Regions from separate parts of the Massilia pseudoviolaceinigra genome, predicted to be linked through region 2. Evidence: predicted binding sites of a transcription regulator. Region 2 holds the regulator's gene; each other region holds the start of a gene.

Region 1 (4,349 bases), on a different contig from region 2:
GGCACCAGCACCATGTCGACCCATTCCTTGAGCAGGGCCGGCATGCCGTACCACTGGATCGGCTGCAGGAACACCAGTGTGCTGGCATCGGCCAGGTTGTCCTGCTCGGCCGCCACGTCGATGTAAAAGTCGGGGTAAGTGTTGTACAGGTCCACCAGCTCGACCCCGGGCACCTTGCGCGCCGCCTCGGCCAGGCGGCGGTTCACGCGCGAGCGCTGCGGCGCCGCGTGCGCGAACAGGACCACGACCTTGCGCACGCGCGCCGGAGGGCCGGCCGTCACTGCGCCTCGAGCATGGCTTTGGACAGCGAAAACTCGGCATCGTCCTGGTCCAGCGCCCACGACATCATGCCGCCCAGGCGGTTGTCGCGCACGTAGGCGGCCTTTTCCTTGATCACCAGCGGATCGTCATAGGTCCAGAAAATGCCGTTATCGTAGGTCCACAGCTGCTTGCTGACCGGATGGTAGAACTTGGGCGTCTTGCGCGCGGCGAGGGTCGAGTATTTCTCGGTGCCTTCCTCGAAGCCGCGCGCCGGCGCGCCCGCGCTCTGGTACAGGCCGTAGCGCGCCGGCGGCACGCCGCTCCAGCCGCGCGCGTAGAAGGGCACGCCGATGACCAGTTTCTTGGCCGGCACGCCGGCTTTCAAAAAGCGCTGCACGCCGCTGTGGACGCTCTGCTTGTCGGTGTCGGGGCTGCCCGGGTCGGCGTACAGGTTCGAGTGAAAGCCGGTCGGGCCCTGCTTGTTCCAGCCGCCGGTGAAATCGTAGGTCATCAGGTTGATCCAGTCGAGCGACTTGCTGTACTTGTCCGGCTCGGTGGCATCGGTGGTTTTCGCGCCGCTGTTGACGGCCGCCGTCAGGTAGTATTTCTTGCGCTGCTTCTTGCCCAGCGCAGTGAGCTGGCTGCGGAACTCCGCCAGCAGCAGGGTGAAATTCTGCTTGTCCGCCGGGCTGATGGTGTTGTACGCCATCAGCGGCACGCCCGGATATTCCCAGTCGATGTCGAAGCCGTCGAACAGGCCGGCCGCGGCGCCCTTGCCGCCATGGCCGTTGAGCAGCGGCAGGTCGCCCTTGATGTACATGTCGATGCAGGACGATACCAGCGCGCGCCGCAGCGGCGCGGTGGCGGCGCCGGCCGAGAACCAGCGCGACCATTCGGCGCCGCCGATGGCCAGCATCACCTTCAGCTTGGGATGCCTGGCCTTGAGCTGGCGCAGCTGGTTGAAGTTGCCCGCCAGCGGCTGGGACGGACCATCGGCGCTGCCGTCGACCGATTCGCTGGCACTGAAGTGGTGCGCGTAGTCGAGCGTGGCGCGCATGCCGGCGCCGTCGGCCGCATCCTTGATGTCGCGCCCGCTAGCGCAGCGGTAGGTGTCGTCCGGCATCTTGTACAGATTGGCGAAGGCGTAGTTCAGGAACGTGAAGCGGGCGGCCACGCCGGCCTGGTCGAGCTGTTTCAGGCGAAAGCCTTGTTCGGTGCTCCAGGCCGTGTAGTACGAGCCGACCTGGACCGGTCCGGCGGCATGCGCGGCACCGGCGCCGAAGGCGGCCGCGAGGGCCAGGGCCCGGCTGAGCTTGTTCATGCGGATTGTGTGCGACATCGTTCCTCCATGCTTAAATCTTGAGCTTGCAATTATGTATGTTCAGGCGCGCAACCACCAGCACCATCGTGGCTGTAAACACGGCCGCGGCCAGCAATGCGCTATTGCCTTCGACCAGGGCGGGCCGGAAATGGGCTCCGGCCAGGCTGATGACGGCGCCGATGGCGAACGGCAGCAGATAGGTGATCAGCGGGCTGGTCGCGGCCGGTTCGACCAGCACCGTCCAGCGCCGCGCCGCGCGCACTTCCACCAGCCAGTACAGCAGGGCGAACAGCGCCACGCACAGTGCGCCGCAATACAAGGCCCAGGGCGGGGTGGCGCCGATCTTCGAGACCGGGTACCAGCGGTGCAGCACCCAGGCCGCGCCCCCCAGCACGGCCGCGAAGGCGGCGCCATGGCGCAGGCGCAGCGAAGCAGGGCGTTGGCCGTCGAAAAACAGCAGCGCGCATACCAGCCCGGCCAGCACGATGAGGCTGTGGATGGCATGCCCGGCCAGCGCCGTGCCGGTGCCGCTGCGGGTGGCGAGCATGTACAGGCTCAGGCAGGCCAGCATGGCGCCCAGCAGCAGCGTCAGTTGCCCGCGCGCCAGCTGGTACAGCACGGCGCCGGCCAGGTAGGCCCAGCCGATCAGGCCGAGGATGCCCCACCACTGCGGCGTCATCATGCTGGTGCCGTCGGCGCCGCGCCAGAGCAGGGCCAGCGCCGCCAGCAGCGCCACGCCGAGCGCGCGCAGGCAGCGGTTCAACAAGGCGTTGTCGAAGCGGTACACGCCCCACACCAGCAGCACGGCCGCGTAGAACGCCAGCGACCATGCCGCGATCGGCATGCGCATGGCTTGCTCGCTGTAACCGGACTCGGCATTGACCATGAACACGCCCATCACGATCAGGGCCAGCGCCCGGTAAGCCGTATGGCCGAACACCCGCAGCGCAGCGTCGCCGCGCGCGATGCGGCTGTTCACGCCGAAGGGAATCGACATGCCCACCGCAAACAGGAAGCCGGGAAACACGATATCGGCCAGGCCCATGCCGTCGGCCCCGCCATCGACGTGCAGCAGCCAGGCGGGCACGCCGCGCGCAGCGGCCAGGTAATTGACGAAAAGCATGAGAACGAAGGTGAGGCCGCGAAAGGCGTCGACCGACAGGATGCGTTGCCGGGGCAGGTCGTTGAGCAGGACGGGCATGGGCGCTGGGGGTAGGTTGTCGAATCCGGCGGCTGGGAAAGCTGTTCGGAAGACAAGATTATATCACCGGCCATGTCGGCATTCTTTACAGCAGAGCTGGAAGAAACCGTTAGTGTTGCGCTAAGTCGCTGAAAAGATTGACTACATGTTGCGGGTACGCATATTGCTTCGCCTTGTGACAGCTTTGCTCATAAGAAGATTGGAGAATATATGATAGGAAAAATGACCGTCGCGGCTTGCATGGCGCTATTGCTGGCCGGAACGGCGCAGGCCGGCGTGATCGGCGCCGGCGGCTTCACCGCCCCGACCCTGATCGATTTCGAGGATGCCGTTGCCGGTCCGATCGGCAGCCAGTACGCGCCGCTGGGCGCGACCTTCGTCAATTTCGACCTCGACGTGTATGCGACCTCGCCGGCGCCGCCGAGCCGGGTGGCGATCAAGTTCATCGACGGCTCGCCCGAGATCGACGGCAGCATCGTGTTTTCGTCGGTGATCACCCGGCTCGGCGCGGACGCGAGCACCAATCCGGAAGATGACACCTTCATCGACGCCTACCTCGGCAATACCCTGGTCGGCAGCACCTTCTTCGACACCGGCGGCGACGGCATCGCCGGTTCCTTCATCGGCATCGAATTCCTGTCCGGCTTCGACCGCGTGGTGTTTCGCACCTTGCCGGTCGTCAACGGCGCGCTGGCGCTCGACAATCTGCGCTTCGAAAATGTGGTTCCGCCCAGCCCGGTGCCGGAACCGGGCAGCCTGACCCTGACCCTGGCCGGGACGGCGGTGCTGGGACTGGCACTGGCGCGGCGCCGCCGGCGCTGAATCGGGCGCGCCCTACAGCGTCTTGCCGGCGCTGACGGCTTGCGCGGGCAGGGCGGTAGCGAGTGGAATGCCCTCGATCGGCTGGGCAAATCGGGCGCTCAGGAACGCGGCGATGCGCTCCTGGGTCGCTTCCAGGTAGGGAATGTTCATGTGGTCCGAATCGGGCACGGTTTCGTCCAGGTGCAGCTTGCCCAGCTGGGCCACCAGCAGGTCGGTATGCGAATGCGGCACGATGTCGTCGAAGGCGGCGCGCAGGACGTAAGTCGGCGCGTTCAGCGAGGAGGCGTATTTGACCGACTCGAAACGGTGGCGCAGCACGTACTCGACCGGCACCGCGCGGAACTTGCGCTTGGCAATGGCCAGAATCGAATCGTAGGGCGTGATCAGCACCAGCGAATGCACCGCTCGCTCCAGCGCCACCTGCACCGCCACCCCGGAACCGAGGCTGCGCCCGACCACCGCCACCCGCTGCGGATCGACGTGGGCGCGCTCGGCCAGCCAGTCGAACAGCAGGCGGCCATCTTCGACCATGTGGGCTTCGGCCGGTTCGCCATGCGAATTGCCGTAACCGCGGTAATTAATGGCCAGCACGGCCATGCCGGGAAACAGCTTGCCGGCGTCGCGCACCACCCACGACACTTCTTCCGAGCGGCCGCCGAAATACACCACGGCCGGGTGCGGACCGGGAATCTGGGGCGTCATCAGCCAGCCCGACAGCTTGGTGCCGTCGCGCGCGCGCAGCAC
Region 2 (4,349 bases):
TATTCACGGATGGCTGGCGTTACTTCAAGATGATGTCCACTGATTGTGAGATTCATACACACACTCCTAATGATAATGGCACTTCTTGTTACTATCGTTCGTACGCATGGCAGCGCAGAGGAACAGCGTTATTACAGCACGGACGAGGTGATCCTGTACGCCCGCAAAATTGCCAATCGATTAATGGGTTTAATGGTATTCAACTCCTTCATTTTTGTACCCGAGCAACTTTCTCTCGTGTAGAACCAAGTGTATCAGTTATTTGGCATAGCACAAGGTAAGCACAAAGAAGCCAGGAATCAAGGGGAAATAGCCGGTATATTCTCTGCGGTATATCCTCGTAATACCGGCAGGATCGGAAAGTAGCAGGTGTGTAGACTAATATATATAAGACAACGGTCTTCACCTACAATCGCTTCCCCGCCCCTTTCCCGAATACCGATATGTTCAAGCGATCCGCCTTTACCTCCCTGCTGCGCCTGGCCCTGGCCGGCGCCCTGTGCAACGCCGCGCCGGCCTTTGCCGCCCTCAGTTTCGACCTGAGCGTGGCCACCAAATACGCGGTGGCGTCGCACGGCAACAACCCGCCGCCGGACGAGATCAAGCAGTACAAGGTGGTCCTGGGCGAACACTATCTGTCGGTGAGCAGCGCGAGCGAATCGACGATCTACGACCTGGCAACGCGGCGCCGCTACCAGATCGACCTGGCCAATCGTCGCTATGTCGACTACTCGCTGTTCGACGAAGCCGGCTTTCGCGTCCAGGAACTGAAGAACCGGTCGGTGCTGAACCGGGCGCTAAGCGTGGCCAAGGTCGACGTGCCGGCGTTCGACCCGGTCTTCGACGAACATGAGCTCTCGGTCGCGTCGGCGGTGCGCAAGCTGTCCGAATCGACCGAGGCTGGGGCCACCGTGCTGGCGGTCGACGGCAATCCGCTGGCGCGCATTCCGGCCGGCGGCACCAGCATCGGTGCCGGCGACGCGGCCAAGTTCGAGCGCATGATGCGCTACCGTTTCGGCGGCCACCCGCTGGTGCTGGCGCGCCTGGCGAGCGAAAAGCGCGTGCCGGCCGGCTTTGTGATGCATCACAAGCAGGTCGGCCACAGCCAGACGCGCACCTACACGGTCAGCGCGCTCAAGCAAAGCGCCCCCGCCAGCTACGACCTCAAGCCGTACAAGCCACGGGCGGCAGCGGCTGACGAACTCGATCAGCTGCTCGACAAGGCGCAGGCGAATGCCGCCCCGCCAACGGCGGCAGCCAGGCAAGCCTTCGAGACCGAGATCGCGCAAGCGTTCGCCGACAAGCGTGCATTCGACGCCATGCTCGGCATGTCCGAATTGGCGTTTGTCGGCGGCGAACAGATGAAAATGCCGACCCCGGAGCAGAAGGTGCTGCTCAACGCCGACCCGCAAGTGCGCGCGTTCGCGGCGGCGATACGGCCCAAGGGGAAGGCGGAGATGGAGGCGGCGCTCGCCAAGCTGCAGGAACTGCGCAAGCTCACCACACACAAGCAGCACATGCTGGCGCTGTTTGAAGCAAATTGGCGCGCCAAGCTGGGCGACGTGCGCGGCGCGCTCCCGCTGTACGCCAGCGTGTTGCGCGCCAATCCGGCGCTGGCCGGGGCCTACAAGGATATGGGCGATGCGCTGTTCCTGAGCTACGACATGCCGCGCGCCTGGCGCAGCTGGGATGCGGGCCGGCGCATGGCGCCGGGGCTGGAACAGTTCAAGGCGGTGAACCAGTACGAGCAGGTGCTGCTGCGCGAGCACCCGGAGTTTTTCTAGGCGCCGCGCAGCCCTGGGCAGGCTAGAGGCACTTGCGCAGGGCGACCGGCGGAATCTTGAGCGCTTCGCGGTACTTGGCGACCGTGCGGCGCGCGATCACCATGCCCTGCTCGCCCAGCATGTCGGCGATCTTGCTGTCCGACAGAGGGCTCTTGGGATCCTCGGCGCTGGTCAGCTGCACGATCAGCGCGCGGATCGCCGTCGATGACGCTTCGCCGCCCGCTTCGGTAGCCACGTGGCTGCCGAAAAAATATTTGAGCTCGAACATGCCGTGCGGCGTCATCATGTACTTTTGCGTGGTCACGCGCGAGATCGTACTTTCGTGCAGGCCGAGCGTGTCGGCGATCTCACGCAGCACCAGCGGGCGCATCGCCACCGCACCGTGCGAGAAGAAATTGCGCTGGCGTTCGACAATCGCTTCGGCCACCCGCAAGATGGTATCGAAACGCTGGCGCATGTTCTTGATCAGCCACTTGGCTTCCTGCAGCTGCGCGCCCATCTGCCCTTCACCCTTGCCTTGCTTGAGCAGCGCGGCGTACATGCTGTTCACGCGCAGGCGCGGCATGACATCGTTATTGAGCATCACCGACCAGCCGTTTTTCGCCTTGCGCACGATCACGTCCGGCACCACGTAGTCCGACACGTCCGACGCGAACTCCGCGCCCGGATGCGGATTGCATTGGCGGATCACGGTCTGCGCCTCGCGCAAGTCCTCATCGTCGCAGTCGAGCGCCTTTTTCAGCTTGTTGAATTCACGCTGCGCGAACCAGGTCAGGTGGTTTTCCACAATCGTCAGCGCCATGCGCCGCGTGACCAGCGCCACGCCCGGCATGCGCCGGATCTGCAGCGCCAGGCATTCGGACGCATTGCGCGCCCCCACCCCAACCGGATCGAAACTTTGCAGCAGCGCCAGTGCGGTGCGCAGTTCTTCGATCTCGATCTCCAGCTCGGGCGGCATGCGCTCGTGGATTTCTTCCAGCGTTTCGGTCAGGTAGCCGTTGTCGTCGATGGCGTCGACGATCAGTTCGACCAGCGCGCGGTCGCGCGCCTCCAGCACGGTCACGCGCATCTGCTCCATCAGGTGCTCGCGCAAGGTGGTGGCGGAGGCTTCCAGCTGCGGGCGCGAATCCTCGTCGTCGGACGTCTTGGCGCGACCGAGGTCGCCCCACTCGCCATCGTTGTCGCTGCTGGCCGGGCTGTCCGTCTCGCCGCCTTCGAAGCCCTCGCCTTCGCTTGGTGCCGGCGCGTCCTGGGCACCCGGCTCGGGCGCCGCTTCGGTCGGGGTCGACGTGCTGCTGATGGCGCCATCGCCCAGCAGGCGCACCGAGTGATCGAGCGGGTCGTCGAGCCGTTCGAGCAGCGGATTGTCGCTCAGCAGCTGCTCCAGCTCCTGGTGCAGTTCCAGGGTCGACAACTGCAGCAGCCGGATCGACTGCTGCAGCTGGGGCGTGAGGGCGAGGTGCTGTGAGGTACGTAGTTGAAGGGACTGTTTCATGCCTACATCCGGAAGTGTTCGCCCAGGTAGACCCGGCGCACGGATTCATCGGCGATGATGTCGTCGGGTCGACCGGAGGCGAGCACCGCACCCTGGTTGATGATGTAGGCACGGTCGCAGATGCCCAGCGTTTCGCGCACGTTGTGGTCGGTGATCAGGACCCCGATGCCGCGCTGCTTGAGGAAGCGCACGATGCGCTGGATCTCGATGACCGCAATCGGGTCGACCCCGGCGAACGGTTCGTCGAGCAGCACGAAGCGCGGATTGGTCGCCAGCGCGCGCGCGATCTCGACCCGGCGCCGCTCGCCGCCCGACAGCGACATGGCCTGGTTCTCGCGCAGTTTTTCAATTTGCAGGTCGGCCAGCAGGGTGTCGAGGCGCTCGTTGATCTGGGCCTTGGTCAGCGCCTTGCCATCGACCTTCTGCAGTTCCAGCACGGCGCGGATGTTTTCTTCCACCGTCAGCTTGCGGAACACCGACGCTTCCTGTGGCAGATACGACAGGCCGAGCGCGGCGCGGCGGTGAATCGGCAGGCTCGAAATATCGACTCCGCTGATATCGATCGTGCCCGCGTCCGACGGCACCAGGCCGACGATCATGTAGAACGAGGTGGTCTTGCCGGCGCCGTTGGGTCCGAGCAGGCCGACCACTTCGCCGCAATCGACCTGCAGCGACACATCGCGTACGACCAGGCGCTTGCCATAGCTTTTCTGCAGCCCGCGCACGATCAGCGTACTGCCGCAATTCTTCGCTTCCATCATTGGGTTCCCGCCGCTGGCGTGGTGACCGGCGCTGGCGCCGGTGCTGGTGCTCCCGGCGGCGTGCCCGGTGCGGCGCGCGGCTTGCGCGGCGCGATGATCATGGTGCCGCGACCCTGGCCCGGCTTGTTGGTGCCGCTGGCGTCGTTACGCGCCAGGAAAACTTCCTTGCGGCTGTCGTAGGAAATGAATTCGCTCTCGATTTCGTTGGTCGGCTTCTGGCCTTCCAGCTGGCGGATCTTGGCGCCCGAGAAAAGCTTCATCATGTCGTTGCGTTCATCGTATTCGATGCGCTGGGCCTGCCCTTCGACC
Region 3 (4,349 bases), on a different contig from region 2:
CCGCCGGACCGTGAGCGCCTGCCGCCCAGCCTGCGGCTGCATGCATCGTCCGACGGCATCCATGCCGCAATTGTTGTCGACCAGGGCCAGCACGGCATTGTGGTGGAGACGCAGTCCGGCGCCATCACGATGCGCCTCGACGGCGGCGACTATCACGCCGAACAGGTGCCCTTCAGTGCGTGCTTTCTGCGCCATGAAGGGCGCAATGTCCTCGTCCATCGCACCGACTGGAACCGCCTCGACGCTGCCGATGCGGCGACCGGCAAGTCGCTTACCGAGCGCACCATCGCAGCGTATGAGTCAGGCAAGGATCTCCCCGAGCATTATCACGACTATTTCCACGGACAGCTGCGGCCCAGCCCGGACGGCAGCCGCCTGTTCGATGATGGCTGGGTCTGGCAGCCGGTCTCGATTCCATTGGCCTGGTCTGTCACCGACTGGCTCGGTTCCAATCCGTGGGAGAGTGAAGCCGGCGCCTCGGTCGTGCGGGTCGCGATGCGTGACGACTGGAATACGCCTGCCTGCTGGGTCAGCGAGCGCCACGTTGCGCTGTGGGGAACGGCGGACTGGGACGAGGAGGAATTCGAGGAATCAGGCAAAGGGCCGGGCGTGCGCATCCTTGACGCGACGGTGCAGGCAGCGCTGTCTGCCGACGCGCGCTGGCCCATGGACATGGACGAAAAGAGCCGCGTTCTCGACCTGTTCAGTGACGGCAAGCGCCTGTACGCCGCGGCCGACACGGGGATGACCGTCTGGGACCTGGCGACGCGGGCGCAGATCGGCGACCTGCCCGGTTTTACCCCACGTTTCCATGATGCGGCGCGCGCAGCCCTGGTTGCCATCGGGCCACAGACGATCATCGAATTTCCGCTGGCGTGGCTGGCTCAGGCATGATGCTATTCCAGCCCGCAGGCAACGGCGGAACGCCCATCGGCTCATCGTTCTAGTTTTTGAAAGTGTGGCGGATATGTTTCCTCAAAAATACCGTCCCTGTGCAGCGCTGGCGCTCGTCACGTCCTTGCTCGTCTCGGGTTGCGCCGTCAGGCCCGAAGCGTTGCGGCGTCCCGCCAATGAACAGGTCTTGCAGATCAGGGAAAACGTGAAATGGAAGGTGGGGTTTTGGGACGTCACGCTCGTGCCGGGAACCTACATCGGAAAATTCGAGAATGACAGCGTAACGTACTTCATGGGCCCTCCGATGTGCCTGTACCTATCTGGCCGCGCGCGCAACGATGAGGCGATCGCCGGGACAGCGTTGGAATGCGGGATCCAGCTTCCGAAGAAGCAAGGCGCTGACCCGATGGTCTTCACCATTGTCGGCACTAACCGGCCGCTGACCATCTTCCACGCCGACGACACACCCGATTTTTCGAAAGTTGCGCCGCTCGCGCCGCGTCCGGTCAACACATCCGGCGTGAACACGACGGTGCACACCACGGTGAGCACCATGCCTGTCAGCGGCGGCGCCGGCATTGCCGGAGGCGCCCTTGCCGGTGCTTTCTTGGGAGCGATGATTGAAGCCGAACAAGGCACGTTCAGGGAATTTAAAACCCAGCCGGCGCAAGGGTGGTTGTTGCAAGCGGGGGCCGGCGTGCCAGCGGCTCGGGCAATCACGCCCGGTCGATAAGCACAGGCAGGGCTGGGTCCGGATCCTGGTGCAACTGGATGGCCCCCGGCCCGCACCTCAAGTCGTGGCCGGGTCGAAGAAGCGGTGGGACAAGCCGCTGCGGCCAGGAAAGAACTTGAAGTAGGGTCGTGCCTGATCGATGGTGAGCGCCACCGAGGGATGATCCATCAGGCGCTCGACATAGGCCGCCAGGTGGCCATGCTGCGGCGGTAGCGGCACGTAGGCCAAGGCATAGAACAAGGCCGGCGCCGCGGCGCAGTCGGCCATGCTGAATGCATCGCCGGCGACCCAGGTCCGGCCTTCGAGGTGGCGGTCGATGAAGCCGTAGGCCGACGACAGGCCTTCGCGCGCCTTGGCCACGGCGTGGGCGTCGCGCTGGCCTTCGGGCCGCAGCAGGTCGGCTGTCAGCGCCTGCATCGGCGTCATCACGTACAGGTCGAACAGGCGGTCCCACAAACGCACGTCGAGCGCCGCGTCCGGCGTATCCGGGATGAGCGTACGGCCCGGGCGGGCATGGTGGCGCTGGAGATACTCGATGATGATGCTCGTTTCGGGCACGGGACGCAGCCCGTCCATCAAGAGCGGCATCTTGCCCGTAGGCCACAGCGCCAGGTGCGCGGCCCGCTCGCCGGGGTCACCCAGGTTGAGCAGGCGCTTGTCCACCTCGATGCCGAGCACGTCGATGGCGATCAGTACCTTGTGGCAGCAGGACGACAGTGGATGGTAGTGGAGCGTGAGCGCATTCATGTGATTGCCTGTGCTTTCCAAAAGTGAAAGTATGTGCCCGATGTCGCGCCGAGTCAAAAATCTGCACAGGGATACCAAAGGCACAACTGTCGGAAATCTTTACACCATGCAAAAGATATGGCGAACCACAAATATATCTAACTTGCAACTTATTGATTAATAACAACATACCTGTTTTTGAAATGGCGGGCATGAACCTTGCCTTCCTACACAACCATTCATCTAACTGGAAAAACGGAATGAAATTTATCATCGGCAAGGCCCTCCTTATTGCATCGATCGCGCTTGCGGCACAGAGCCACGCCTCGGTGGCCCGTCTCACCCTGAGCGCCACGCCTGGCGACTGGATTAGCGGAGGAAAAGCGGTCGACGATGTGTATTCTTCCAGCAATCCACTACTCTCTCGGAAAAACGTTCAATTCACCAATACCGGCACGTTCGCTGCTCCGGCAACCGATTACCTGACCTTCATCTACATGGTTGATACCGTACTGGGTTGGACCGACAAATACGCCATGCTGGATTTTTCGACCCAAGAGCTGGGCGTCCCACTTGCCGCTGGAGGCACGTATACGAGTGCGGAGCGGGCGGCTTTCGCGTCGCCTGGCCATCCCGGCCTGGACGTGAGCTACAACCACAGGGGGTGCAACAAAGTGAGGGGCAGTTTCACCGTCAATCAGTTGAGTTTCAAATCCGGTGCCCTCGACACATTTGACGCGTCGTTCAGCCAGTCTTGCGACCGCGGGCCGCTCATGAACGGGACCTTTTACTACAATGCCAGCCTGACCACGCTCCCAAGCACTAATGTGCCGGAACCGGGAACGCTGGCCTTGCTTGGCCTGGGCATCGCCGGTCTCGGCATCGCACGGCGCCGTAAGCGCGCGCGCTAGGGAAGCGCTGATCTGATCGATTTCTGACGCGGTTCAGCCGGAAATTCTCGGCATCGATTTGCGCCTTCAATTTTTCGGGTCGAAATCAGTCAGCGTGAGCCCGAAATCGACTGATTTGGACTGCCTTCCCGCCGTCCGCTGCAATCAAGACGCAACTCGGGCGTGCTGCGACCCGAGGAACCTGCGCGCCAGCACCAGATTGGCGAAAGCGAACAGCGTGAACAGTTGTGCGTTGTTCTTGGCGAGGCCGCGATAGCGCCTCTTGCGATGTTTGAACAGGCACTTCACAACATGGAAGCAATGCTCAACCTTCGCGCGCACGCTGGCCTTCGTGTGCTCCAGCTTTTCAAGCGCGCGGCCCAGTGGGTTTTTCTTAAGCGCCTTGCGGGCGCTTGGCCACCCCCTGGTAACCAGCGTCGCCCAGCACAGCCTTCTCGCCGCCGTGCAGCAACGCATACGCCTGCGTCACGTCAGATACGTTCCCTGCTGTGCCTACGACGGTATGAACCAGGCCAGTGGCCATATCCACACCTACATGCGCTTTCATGCCAAAATACCAATCATTGCCCTTCTTCGACTGGCGCATTTCCTCATCACGCTCACCGTCCTTGTTCTTGGTCGATGGGGGCGCAGCGATCAAGGTGGCGTCAACGATCGTCCCCTCGCGCATCAGCAAGCCTTTGTCGGCAAGGTGTCCGTTGATTTCATCGAAAATCCGACGCGTCAATTTATTGTTCTCCAACAGCCGGCGGAACTTCAACAGTGTGGTCGCGTCGGGCGCCGATTCGTGCGTCAAGTCGATGCCAACGAAAGCACGGATAGACTGGCTGTCGTAGACCGCATCTTCGATGCCTTCGTCCGACAAGCCGAAACACAGCTGGGCGATATACATGCGCAGCATACGTTCCAGGCCGACCGGTGGACGGCCACGTCCGTCACCCTTCGGGTAGTAAGGCAGTAGAGCTGCCACCAGAGCCGGCCATGGGGTCGCTGCCTCAATCTCAGCCAGAAAACGATCACGCCGCGTCAGCTTCTTCTTGCTGGCGAACTCGGCGTCAGAAAAGCTCGATTGCTTCATCATGAAT
Region 4 (4,349 bases), on a different contig from region 2:
TCAAGCGCCAGCCCGACCACGCCGATGACGACGATGGCGATCAGGATGTGCGGCACGTTCAGGTTGTTCCACTCATCCCACACCCAGAAGCCGATGCCGACCCCGCCCGTCAGCATTTCAGCGGCGACGATCACCAGCCAGGCGGTGCCGATGGCCAGGCGTACGCCGGTCAGCATGTAGGGCAAGACCGACGGCAGCAGGATTTTGGTGAAGATTTTCCATTCCGACAGTTGCAGCACGCGCGCGACGTTCATGTAGTCCTGCGGCACGCGCTGCACGCCAGCGGCGGTATTGACGATCATCGGCCAGATCGAGCAGATGAAGATCGACCAGATCGCCGCCGGATCGGCCGACTTGAACACCAGCAAGCCAATCGGCAGCCAGGCCAGCGGCGAGACGGGCTTGAGCAGGCTGATGATGGGATTGAACATGCCCGCCAGAAAATGGAAGCGCCCGATCATGAAGCCGAGCGGAATGCCGACCGCGGCCGCCAGACCGAAGCCGAGCGCCACACGCTTGAGCGAGGCCAGGATATTCCAGCCAATGCCCTGGTCGTTGGGGCCGTTTCGGTAGAAAGGATCGGCGAACATGCGCACCGCTTCGGCGAAGGTTACGGCGGGCGAGGGAAAGCTGGTGTTGTTGACCGATAAGATCTGCCACAGCAGCACCAGCAAGCCCAGTCCCATCAACGGCGGCAGCAGCGCCAAAACCACGCCGCGCAGGCGCGAGCTGCCATCGCTCAGCATCACGCCCTGGCTGGCGAGGCGCTCGCTGCGCGGGCGTTTTTCAGGCACCGGCGCGGCCTGCGGCACAGCGCTCGGGGTAGTCGGCATCGATTCGAGCACGGCACTCATCATGGGCTCCCGGTTAGGCTCTGATCTTGAAGGATTCGGCGTAGGCCTTGGGATTCTTGCCATCCCAGACCGTTCCGTCGAGCATTTTCACCGTGCGTAGCGGCGACTTGGGCACGCTCGCCTTGGCCATGGCGGCCGCCTCGGTGTAGAGCCCGATCTGGCTCACGCTGGTGGCGGTGGCCAGGTAATCCGGTTCGGTCTTGAGCAAGCCCCAGCGCTTGTGCTGGGTCAGGAACCACATGCCATCGGACAGGTAGGGATAGTTGACCGAGCCGTCGTTGTAGAACTTCATGTAGTTGGGGTCGTCCCAGGTCTTGCCCAGGCCGTTCTGGTAGCGCCCCAGGATGCGCTGGTTGATGACATCGACCGAGGTGTTCACGTACGACTTGTCGGCGATGGTGGCGGCCATCTTGGTTTTGTTGACGAGGCCGGCGTCGATCCACTTGCTCGCTTCCAATACGGCGGCGATCAGGGCGCGTGCACTGTTCGGGTATTTTTTGGCCCATTCGAGTGTGGTGCCGAGGGTTTTTTCCGGGTGGTCTTTCCAGATATCCTGGGTGGTGGCGGCGGTGATGCCGACGCCGTCGACGATGGCGCGGTGGTTCCACGGCTCGCCCACGCAAAAGCCATCCATGTTGCCGACCCGCATATTGGCCACCATCTGCGGGGGCGGCACGGTGATGACCTTGGCGTCCTTGAGCGGGTTGATGCCGTAGGTGGCCAGCCAGTAGTACAGCCACATTGCGTGGGTGCCGGTCGGGAAGGTCTGGGCGAAGGAGTATTCGCGCTTATCGGTCTGCATCAGTTTGGCGAGCGACGCGCCGTCCACGCCGCCCTTGTCGGCCACTTTTTTGGAGAGGGTGATGGCTTGGCCGTTGTGGTTCAGGTTCATCAGGACCGCCATGTCCTTCTTGGCGCCGCCCACGCCCATCTGGACGCCGTACAGCAGGCCGTAGAGCACGTGCGCGGCGTCGAGTTCGCCGTTGACCAGCTTGTCGCGCACGCTGGCCCAGGACGATTCCTTGCTCAGGACGATCTTGATGCCGTATTTTTTGTCGAAGCCGAGTACCGAAGCCATCACCACCGAGGCGCAGTCGGTCAGGGGGATGAAGCCGATCTTGATTTCTTCTTTTTCGGGTTTGTCGGAGCCGGCGGCGAAGACACCGCCGCCGGCAAGGCCGGTCAGCGAGGCGGCGGCGCCGGCCTTGAGCAGGGTGCGGCGGGTCAGGGTGGTGCGGTCGGTCGTCATGGTTCCCTCGTTTGGCAAGCGAGGCGCAGGCGTGCGCCGTTACCAAAGCATCAGCAAATGGCGTGCCAAGGGGAAATGAGAGTGAGAGAGGAAGAACTTAGCGGCGGAAAGCGCCGTGATGGGAGGTTTTCGGCACCGTTATTGTGCGGTGCACCAGAACGGGTGGGCTGCCCGCTGAACCGTCGTTCCTGCCATTGGCAGAAACGACTACCCGCGCAGGGACTAAGCGCTCCTGCGGGAACGACAAATTAGCGTTGAACGGTCACGCCCTTCCAGAACGCCACATGCCCGGCAATCTGCTTGGCCGCATCGAACGGCGCGCGGTAGGTCCACACCGCATCGCGGTTGGTTTCGCCATCGACCAGCAAGCTGAAATAGTTCGCCGTGCCCTTCCACGGACACTTGGTCTCGGTCGCGCTCGGCTGCAGATACTCCTGCCTGACCGCCGACATCGGGAAATACACATTGTTTTCGACGATCTGCACCTGATCTTCGGGCGCGTCGGCGATCACGGCGCCGTTCCAGCTTGCTGTAGGCATCTCAATGCTCCTGTGACGTGGATTCGGCTGCGATCTGGCGCAGCGCCTGCTCGAACACTTCCGGCGGCTGCCCGCCCGAAATCAGGTGCCGCTCGTTGATGATGATGGCCGGCACCGAACTGATGCCCTGCTGCTGATAAAACCGCTCGCGCTCGCGCACCTCGCCCGCATACGCGCCGCTGGCGAGCACCTCGGCCGCCTGCGCGGCGTCCAGGCCCACTTCGCCCGCCACCCGCGCCAGCACGGCGTGGTCGCCCGGACTCTCGCCCTTGGTGAAGTAGGTCTCGAACAGCGCCATTTTCAGTTCGCGCTGGCGCCCCTGCAGCTCGGCCCAGTGCAGCAGGCGGTGCGCGTCGAAGGTGTTGTAGATGCGGCTGCGCGCATCCATGTCGAAGCGAAAGCCCAAATCGGCGCCGCGGGCGCGGATCATGTCGCGCGTCTGCGCGCCCTGCTCCGGCGTGGCGCCGTATTTTTCAGTGAGGTGTTCACCGATGTCCTGGCCTTCGGCAACCATGTTCGGATTGAGCTCGAAGGGCTGGAAGTGCAGTTCGGCGCTCGCCACGCCGTCCAGGCGGCCCAGCGCCTGTTCCAGCGACTTGAGGCCAATCACGCACCAGGGGCAGGAGATATCGGATACAAAATCAATTTTCAGCTTGGTCACCAGGTGCTCCTGTCGGTCGGGCGTTCCATTCTAGCGCCAAGCGGCACATCGCACCCGCACACCCTATTTTTTGGCGCCCGCTGATTTGCTGCCGATCTTGCTTTCCTTGCCGGCCATCAGGTTGGCGATGTTCTGGGTATGGCGGTACAGCAGCAGCGAACTCATCGCCACCACGGCGAAAAACAGTTCATCGATGCCGAACGCCAGACCGTAGTAAATCGGTGCCAGGATCGCGGCCACCAGCGCCGCCAGCGAGGAGTAGCGCGAGACGAAGGCGACCACCAGCCAGGTCGCCAGCACCGCCAGGCCCAGCCAGACATTAATGCCGATCAGCACGCCCAGGATGGTGGCCACGCCCTTGCCGCCCACAAAACGGAAGAACACGGGCCACAGGTGCCCCAGGAACACGGCAACGGCCACCAGCGCGATGCCGGCCGTGCCCACGCCATACTCGCCCGACAGGCGCACCGCCAGCCAGACCGCGAACCAGCCCTTGGCGGCGTCGCCGATCAGGGTGGCAATCGCCGCGCCCTTGTTGCCGCTGCGCAGCACGTTGGTCGCGCCCGGGTTCTTGGAACCGTAGGTGCGCGGGTCCGACAGGCTGAACAGGCGGCTCATCACCACGGCAAATGAAATCGAGCCGATCAGATAGGCGACGATAGTGAAAATTGCTGTATTCATTGTTGTCTCTCTCGTTGGGAAGAGGCGCCATGCGCCGGGCGTGAATATACACCATAGTCGCGGCCGGCTCACCCCTGCTTACCCCTGTTCACCCTCTTGCCGGGGCCGTTCGGGACGCTCTTTCATCAACGGCGCAACATCCACCCCATCAGACCTTGGCCCGCAGCGGCACGGTCAGCCTGCGCGGAGAACATCGTGCGCTCTTCCCTGCGGCCCATGTCATTCAATCAGCATGTCCATGGCCCAAGCGAAGTCCGATCATGCAAGGCGCCGAAAAAAGGGACGCACAACGCAAAACGGCCCTTTCGGGCCGCTTTGCGTTACCAGGGGCTCACTGGCCCCCGCCTCGTTACAGTGCGCTGTCG

Evidence for each region. The regulator sigma-54, encoded in region 2, starts transcription at its own class of promoters, with help from an activator protein. The targets are predictions, from matches to a motif close to TGGCANGNAANCTGCTTT.
Region 1: RBA40_RS27110 (PEP-CTERM sorting domain-containing protein) is a predicted target of sigma-54. The motif match lies at 2,936-2,953, and genes of this name have one in related genera.
Region 3: RBA40_RS27635 (PEP-CTERM sorting domain-containing protein) is a predicted target of sigma-54. The motif match lies at 2,562-2,579, and genes of this name have one in related genera.
Region 4: RBA40_RS22895 (CmpA/NrtA family ABC transporter substrate-binding protein) is a predicted target of sigma-54. The motif match lies at 2,154-2,171, and genes of this name have one in related genera.

The regions. Positions count from the first base shown of each region.
Region 1 covers NZ_JAVCWL010000035.1:29,666-34,014, reverse strand. Annotated here, with positions in the region: gene kefF (glutathione-regulated potassium-efflux system oxidoreductase KefF) at 1-281, opposite strand, end outside; gene RBA40_RS27120 (glycoside hydrolase family 18 protein) at 278-1,600, opposite strand; gene RBA40_RS27115 (DUF5009 domain-containing protein) at 1,614-2,783, opposite strand; gene RBA40_RS27110 (PEP-CTERM sorting domain-containing protein) at 2,994-3,605, shown strand; gene RBA40_RS27105 (alpha/beta hydrolase) at 3,618-4,349, opposite strand, start outside.
Region 2 covers NZ_JAVCWL010000005.1:65,279-69,627, reverse strand. Annotated here, with positions in the region: gene hpf (ribosome hibernation-promoting factor, HPF/YfiA family) at 1-56, opposite strand, end outside; gene RBA40_RS06510 (hypothetical protein) at 444-1,784, shown strand; gene RBA40_RS06505 (RNA polymerase factor sigma-54) at 1,807-3,279, opposite strand; gene lptB (LPS export ABC transporter ATP-binding protein) at 3,282-4,037, opposite strand; gene lptA (lipopolysaccharide transport periplasmic protein LptA) at 4,037-4,349, opposite strand, start outside.
Region 3 covers NZ_JAVCWL010000036.1:72,925-77,273, reverse strand. Annotated here, with positions in the region: gene RBA40_RS27650 (hypothetical protein) at 1-894, shown strand, start outside; gene RBA40_RS27645 (hypothetical protein) at 968-1,627, shown strand; gene RBA40_RS27640 (glutathione S-transferase family protein) at 1,685-2,374, opposite strand; gene RBA40_RS27635 (PEP-CTERM sorting domain-containing protein) at 2,614-3,264, shown strand; partial or broken gene RBA40_RS27630 (IS5 family transposase) at 3,409-4,345, opposite strand.
Region 4 covers NZ_JAVCWL010000025.1:69,369-73,717, forward strand. Annotated here, with positions in the region: gene ntrB (nitrate ABC transporter permease) at 1-746, opposite strand, end outside; gene RBA40_RS22895 (CmpA/NrtA family ABC transporter substrate-binding protein) at 868-2,103, opposite strand; gene RBA40_RS22900 (DUF427 domain-containing protein) at 2,352-2,642, opposite strand; gene RBA40_RS22905 (DsbA family oxidoreductase) at 2,644-3,306, opposite strand; gene plsY (glycerol-3-phosphate 1-O-acyltransferase PlsY) at 3,367-3,984, opposite strand; gene RBA40_RS22915 (M66 family metalloprotease) at 4,334-4,349, opposite strand, start outside.